3 regions of the Acinetobacter sp. WZC-1 genome follow, and region 1 is predicted to be linked to each of the others. Evidence: predicted binding sites of a transcription regulator. Region 1 holds the regulator's gene; each other region holds the start of a gene.
The links. The regulator PhoB, encoded in region 1, activates phosphate uptake and scavenging genes when phosphate is short. The targets are predictions, from matches to a motif close to TGTCATNAANCTGTCATAA.
Positions count from the first base shown of each region.

Region 2: ACT6PV_RS08940 (porin) is a predicted target of PhoB. The motif match lies at 1,205-1,223, and genes of this name have one in related genera.
Region 3: ACT6PV_RS04090 (inorganic phosphate transporter) is a predicted target of PhoB. The motif match lies at 1,240-1,258, and genes of this name have one in related genera.

Region 1 covers NZ_CP199370.1:3,028,659-3,030,937, forward strand. Annotated here, with positions in the region: gene ACT6PV_RS14050 (TetR/AcrR family transcriptional regulator) at 1-370, shown strand, start outside; gene phoB (phosphate regulon transcriptional regulator PhoB) at 616-1,326, shown strand; gene phoR (phosphate regulon sensor histidine kinase PhoR) at 1,336-2,279, shown strand, end outside.
Region 2 covers NZ_CP199370.1:1,919,362-1,921,640, reverse strand. Annotated here, with positions in the region: gene ACT6PV_RS08940 (porin) at 1-1,067, opposite strand, end outside; gene ACT6PV_RS08935 (HIT family protein) at 1,337-1,750, opposite strand; gene ACT6PV_RS08930 (YARHG domain-containing protein) at 1,782-2,054, opposite strand; gene ACT6PV_RS08925 (NAD(P)-dependent oxidoreductase) at 2,132-2,279, opposite strand, start outside.
Region 3 covers NZ_CP199370.1:863,435-865,713, reverse strand. Annotated here, with positions in the region: gene ACT6PV_RS04090 (inorganic phosphate transporter) at 1-966, opposite strand, end outside; gene metH (methionine synthase) at 1,438-2,279, shown strand, end outside.

The sequences.
Region 1 (2,279 bases):
GTCTTCTGACCCCCGGAAGATGATTGATGCCGGCCTGGCTACGCTCTTTGGCATGCTGAAAAACGACCCACGAATGGCCCGTATCATCTATGTGGATGCCATGCTGGTGCAGGAACTGCATAATCATGCCACCATTCACGAAACCATGAGCCGTTTTGACCGCATGATTCATGCTTTTGTTATGCTGATGATGCCGCATATTGACCTGTCGGAAAAAGAAATCTCGCTGATCGCAACCGGTCTGAATGGCTATGTAACTCAGGTTGCCGTACGCTGGGTCATGGGAGGCTTTAAAATGTCGCAGGAAGAGGTATTACAGGCCTGTCGTATTATCTTCATCTCCCTGCTGGATACATTTTCGAAGAAATAACATTTGAAGGACATTATTATCAGTGATGTCAGAATGATGACACCTCTGAATACAATTTGTTGAATATGAATAAATTTATGTAAATTTTTTGTCATTTATTCTTCACGAATCCATCCATAATTGTCACAAAACATTACCAGCACCGTCGAATGCTACCTTTTTGCAATGATACTGTCATAATTAATCTTTGTAATAAGCCTGTCATAAATAAAACAGTCCACCGTTCATTAATAGGGTATTGCGTTGTGAAAGATGACTACATTTTAATCGTCGATGACGAACTTCCGATACGGGAAATGATCCACACCTCCCTGGACATGGCAGGCTTTCAGTGTCTACAGGCTGAGGATGCCAAACAGGCGCACCAGATGATTGTCGATCAGCGTCCGGCACTTATTCTGCTGGACTGGATGATGCCGGGCGGTGTCAGTGGGGTGGACTTATGCCGCCGGCTGAAACGTGATGAAAACCTCTCTGAAATTCCGGTCATCATGCTGACCGCACGCGGGGAAGAAGATCATAAAGTGCAGGGGCTTGATGCCGGTGCAGATGACTATATGACCAAGCCTTTTTCCACCCGTGAACTGGTCTCCCGCATTAAGGCAGTTTTACGCCGGGCAAATGCACTGAGCGGTGAAAAATCGATTGATGCCAACGGCCTGATTCTGGACCCGGTCAGCCAGCGGGTCAGCTTCAGCAATCACTTCCTGGAAATGGGTCCGACCGAATATCGTTTACTTGCATTTTTCATGACACATCCCGAACGGGCCTATACACGTGCACAGCTGCTTGATCAGGTGTGGGGTGGCAACGTTTATATTGAAGACCGGACCATTGACGTACATATCCGTCGCCTGCGTAAAGTACTTGAACCTTTTGGCGCAGATCGTTATGTTCAGACAGTGCGTGGCACCGGTTATCGTTTTTCTACCCGTGCTGATGTTGCCCTGGGTTAATTTAATTGTATGTATGAGCCCTATCCCGTCCCTGATCTTGCACATGAACATAAAAAATTCCGTTACAGCAACTTATGGACTTTTGCTAAACAGGATTTACGCCTTTTAGCCTTTTTATTCATCATTGGCGGGTTTATCGGCTTAGGGACCGGATATTTCTGGATCTGCATTCTTGTTGCATTCGCTGTATTTTTCAGCCTGCAACTGCGTTCGCTGTACCTGGTTAATGAATGGATTTCCAACCGTCCTTATGATGCCCCCCCCAACCTGGATGGTATCTGGGGTGCCCTGCTCTTTAACGTTTACCGTGCGCAGCGCCAGGAACGGATTGTACAGGCAGAAATGGTGGGGCTGATTGACCGGGCGCAATCATCGCTGATTGCCCTGACTGAAGCCGTCATACTGACCGATGAATTACATCAGATCGAGTGGTGGAACCCGGCAGCAGAAGCCTTATTGGGTATTCAGCCACAGGATCGTGGCCGCAATATCCTGACCATTATCCGTCAGCCGGACTTTTTTGAATATTTTAATCATATCGATGATTCACCGGACGGCATTAAAATTCAGTCTTCTGTTTTTGAAGAAAATTATGTACAGATCAAACTGACCCGTTTCGGCAGTGAAAGCCGGCTGCTGCTGGCTTACGATGTGACACGCATTCATAACCTTGAGCAGATGCGCAAGGATTTTGTGGACAATATTTCCCACGAACTGCGGACCCCGCTGACCGTACTCAGTGGCTATATTGAAACCTTTACTGATCAGGAAGACTTAAACCCCCGCTGGAAACGTGCCTTTGAACAGATGCAGTCTCAGACCCGACGCATGAATGCACTGGTCAATGATTTACTGCTGCTCTCCCGCCTGGAAGGTAACCGGCAGATTGCCAAAAATCAGATTATCGAAATGCCTGATTTGATGAATCAGCTGTTTGATGATGCGCAGGCTTA
Region 2 (2,279 bases), 1.1 Mb from region 1:
TAGAAGTTATATTCCATACCTAAACCAACCACAGTTTTCTTGTCATTGTCTGAGTACCAGTCACGCTTCTGCTGAGCAAGAACACCATAGAAACGTGCCTGTTTGTTGAAGTTGTAATCAACACCAACACCGTACTGATCAAGTTTACGATCATTATTAGTCCACTCAGTTTTTGCAGACTGGTATTGAGCTTTTAATGCCCAGGGTGTACTTGGAATGCTATAAGTAGCTGAGATTAACCATGCTTTTTCTTCAAGGTCTGTATAGGCTGCAACATCATCTGTAGGCTCAGCATGTTGATATAATGCACCGAATACCAGACCATCTGCACCAATTTGAGTTAAATCAACAGAACCTGTAAGGCGGAATGCATCAGAATAATACCGGGGTGCAGAATCTAAACCGTTATAGGTACCCTGAATACCAAAGTTACCTGCAATACCGGCGGCAAAACCATAGTCTTTATTTTCATAGGTCAGAGATGTGGAAACAGAGTCTAAACCGTCACGTTTGCTGTCATCACCTGTAGCACCAGTTACTGGATCAGTTGTTGATGCTTCACCCGTTTGTGCCTGGATGTTAAATTGCAGGCCCGGAATGATCAGATTTTTATCTGTTTCAAAACCAATAGTGTTATTCAGACGTTCTTTACCATACATGGTTCTGGTAATATCCAGGTTTGTATCATCGTTATAGATGTCCTGATATTTACCTGCCGCAGTTTTGAAGTAAGAATCGTATTTACCGGCTTTCAGTGTACCAATATTGGCAAATTTCAGACCAAGAAAACGGTTACGTGCACTCCATTCTGAGTCTGAACCTGAACCATCAGCAGCAAAGCCCCATTCTGCCAAATATACAACGCTTACTTTATCTGTTAACTTTTCTTCCCCTTTAACCCCAATACGTGAAGCATTTGAGTTTAATTGTGTCTCCTTGTTACCAGCGTTATTAATATTATCTACCTGGTTCAAAGAAACGTTGAGTTTACCATACAATGTAGGCGCTGCTTGCGCTGCGCTTAAGCCAAGTGATGCAACTGCTGCAGCGAGTAGCACTTTTTTCATTGAGATTTCTCCAAAACATGTTCAAAATGGCATATGCCTGTTTCACTTTTTTATGCAGCAAGCTCCGAACAAAAAATTACAGAACTTACTAACTTGCATGCAGTATCTGTAAACTTTGTTACAGTTGGGTGAAAGTAAAATGACAGTTTTATGAATCGTAAGTGACGGATATCTCAGAAAGTTTTGAATTATGTTTATGCAAACACAAAAAATGAGGCAGTTGCCTCATTCAGGTGTGTATGGGGGGTTAAAGTTTGTACAGAGAAATTTTAAAGTGCTGCTTTAATCTTTTCAGCGATGGCTTTGATTCTTTCCATATCACCCATCTGGGCGGCATGTCTTCCAAGCTCATGCACAGACCCTGGAATCAGGTGGAAGTGGACATGTGGCACAGTCTGTCCTGCGGAAACGCCTGATAGCTGCATCAGTACAAGACCTTTTGCACCCAATCCGGTTTCAATTGCCCGGGCAATTTTCTGAACCACTTGTATGGTATAGGCTGCAGCCTCCGGTGGTAAATCAAGCAGGGTGACTGCCGGGGTTTTAGGAATTACCAGGGTATGACCATCGGCCTGCGGCATGATATCCATAAATGCAAGGACCTGATCATCTTCATAGACTTTGGTCGCCGGGAGTTCACCCCTTAAAATTCTTGCAAATATATTCTGGTCATCGTAAGCCATGATTATGTCCTTCACTGGCGTGCATTAAATATTATGATTTACAGTTCAGCTCTTTCTGGCGGGTCTTGATTTCATCAAGACGCTGCTGTTCTTTCTCTGAAAATTTCGGCTTGCTGGTAAAGCAGTTTTCGTTTCCATATCTGGCTTTACTTTCAGGGTCTTTAAAGCAAAAGCCCCGGGCAGCATAGATCAGATTGCTGTCATCCTGCAACTTTTTGCATTCCTGAGCAGGATCAGCAGCGGAAACATGTACTGCGGTCAGAGCGGATATCATTGAAAATAAAGCGACGGCAAATTTATTCATGAGATGACCTCAAACTGACATTAAATTGTCTTGTAAGGCATTATATAGCGCAATACCCCGAATACAATGGCGAAAAATTATTCTAATGTAATTTTGCTCCATGATTCGTACATTTTTACCGCTGCGGAAAAATCATGGTCCGGGCCGGCAAGGTCACTGGCGGCCTGAATTAAACTTTGTGTCAGGACTGTGACGGGTGCAGAAATATGCGCTTCCCTGATCAGG
Region 3 (2,279 bases), 2.2 Mb from region 1:
AGCATGATCCGCATAAATTACCGTGGCTGTCTGCGCAGATAATTGTTCAAATGATTGCAGATGCTGCTGGTCCAGGCTTTTATTCAATGAGTAAGCCAGTGGCACCAGACCAATCAGAATCAGCATGATTAATCCCATACCTTTCTGGCCATCATTTGAACCATGGGCAAAACTGACCCCGGTACAGGTAAAAATCAGAATGGCACGAATCAATGGCGGCGGCGGCTTATTGCCTTCAGGTGGCTGAAATAATTCCAGCTGTTTTCTGAATACACCTTTAATCAACAGGAAAACCAGCGCAGCAAAGGCAAAACCGATTAACGGTGAAAACAGTAAGGCCTTACCGACTTTGATGACCTGATCCGTATCTATGCCACTTGCACCACTTGAGGCATGCAACAGATAGTTCATGATGCCCACACCCAGAATTGAACCAATCAGGGTATGTGAACTGGAAGCCGGAATTCCCAGGAACCAGGTCCCGAGATTCCACATAATTGCTGCAATCAGCATGGCAAACACCATGGCAAAACCGGTTCCACTGCCGACATTCATGATCAGCTCAACCGGCAACAGAGCAATAATTCCATAAGCAACTGCACCGCTGGCAACCATCACACCCAGAAAATTACAGAAACCGGCCCACATGACGGCAACCGGTGCAGGCAAGGCATTGGTATAAATCACGGTTGCAACGGCATTGGCAGTGTCATGAAAACCATTGACGAATTCAAAACCCAGCGCAATCAGCAGCGCCGCTGCCAGTAAAATGACTGAATACAGACTTAAGGGAGGAACATGCGCCAGATCTGTACTGACCTGTACGCCTATATAAATAAGCGTTGCAATAATAACCGTCAGAAAGACCGGTATAAAAAATTTTGGCGTCGGAACATGGACATTGGTCGATTTTTCAATCGCCGATGGATAAGTCGAATCTGGAGCAGAAGGTAAATTTAGGTTCATGCAGACGATTAAGAGGAAAAAAATCCCCTTATTGTTGAATTAAATTGTGACAATTATATGACAATTCACTGACAGGCGACGTGGATTCCCTGCCCCCTCACCTGGATACTGGTTGGGTAAATTTTCAGCATAAAGCCAAAAAATAAAATTAAAACAATGAATTAAGTGCAAAAAAAATACCGCCATATGTTTGTCAGAATATAATAATTTACCCCGTCACCCTTTTCTCATTATTTTTATTTTCTTTTTTTGGGCGTAAATTCTTCCATAAAATTATGACAAATTGATGAAAAATCAATCTGCCGTGCCTGATATCCCTGACTGAACACAGCCTGATGCATAAAAATTTCAATATAAACATTCATTTTAAGCTGGCATGATTCGTCATCTGAATTCTGCTGAATCCCCCTTGAATTCTGCTAAAATATCGCCCATTTTATTAGATTCATCCGCATTGCCGGGGTTTTATTTATGTCCACGCTTAGTACGCTGAAAGAGCTTCTCGCCAGCCGCATCCTGATTATCGACGGTGCCATGGGGACCATGATCCAGCGCCATCAACTGGAAGAGGCGGATTATCGTGGTGAGCGCTTTGCAGACTGGGCATCCGATTTAAAAGGCAATAACGACCTGCTGGTGCTGACTCAGCCGCAGATTATCCAGGGCATTCACGAAGCTTATCTGGATGCCGGGGCAGATATCATTGAAACCAACAGTTTCAATGGCACCCGGGTGTCCATGTCGGATTATCACATGGAAGAACTGGTTCCCGAAATCAACCGGGAGGCGGCCCGTCTTGCCAGAGCAGCCTGTGAAAAATATTCAACGCCGGATAAGCCCCGCTTTGTTGCCGGTGTATTGGGACCAACCTCACGCACCTGCTCCATTTCGCCCAATGTCAATGATCCGGCATTTCGTAACATCACCTTTGATGAACTGAAAGATAACTATATAGAAGCTGCGCATGCGCTGATTGAAGGTGGTGCAGACATTATTCTGATTGAAACGGTATTTGATACCCTGAACTGTAAAGCGGCCATTTTTGCCGTCAAGGAGGTTTTCAGGGACATTGGCCGTGAATTACCACTGATGATTTCCGGCACCATTACCGATGCATCCGGCCGGACCCTGACCGGGCAGACTGCAGAAGCTTTCTGGAACTCGGTACGTCATGGTGACCTGCTCTCCATTGGCTTTAACTGTGCACTGGGGGCAGATGCCATGCGTCCGCATGTTAAAACCGTGGCCGATGTAGCAGATGTTTTTGTTTCAGCACACCCCAATGCCGGCCTGCCGAATGCCTTTGGTGGTTA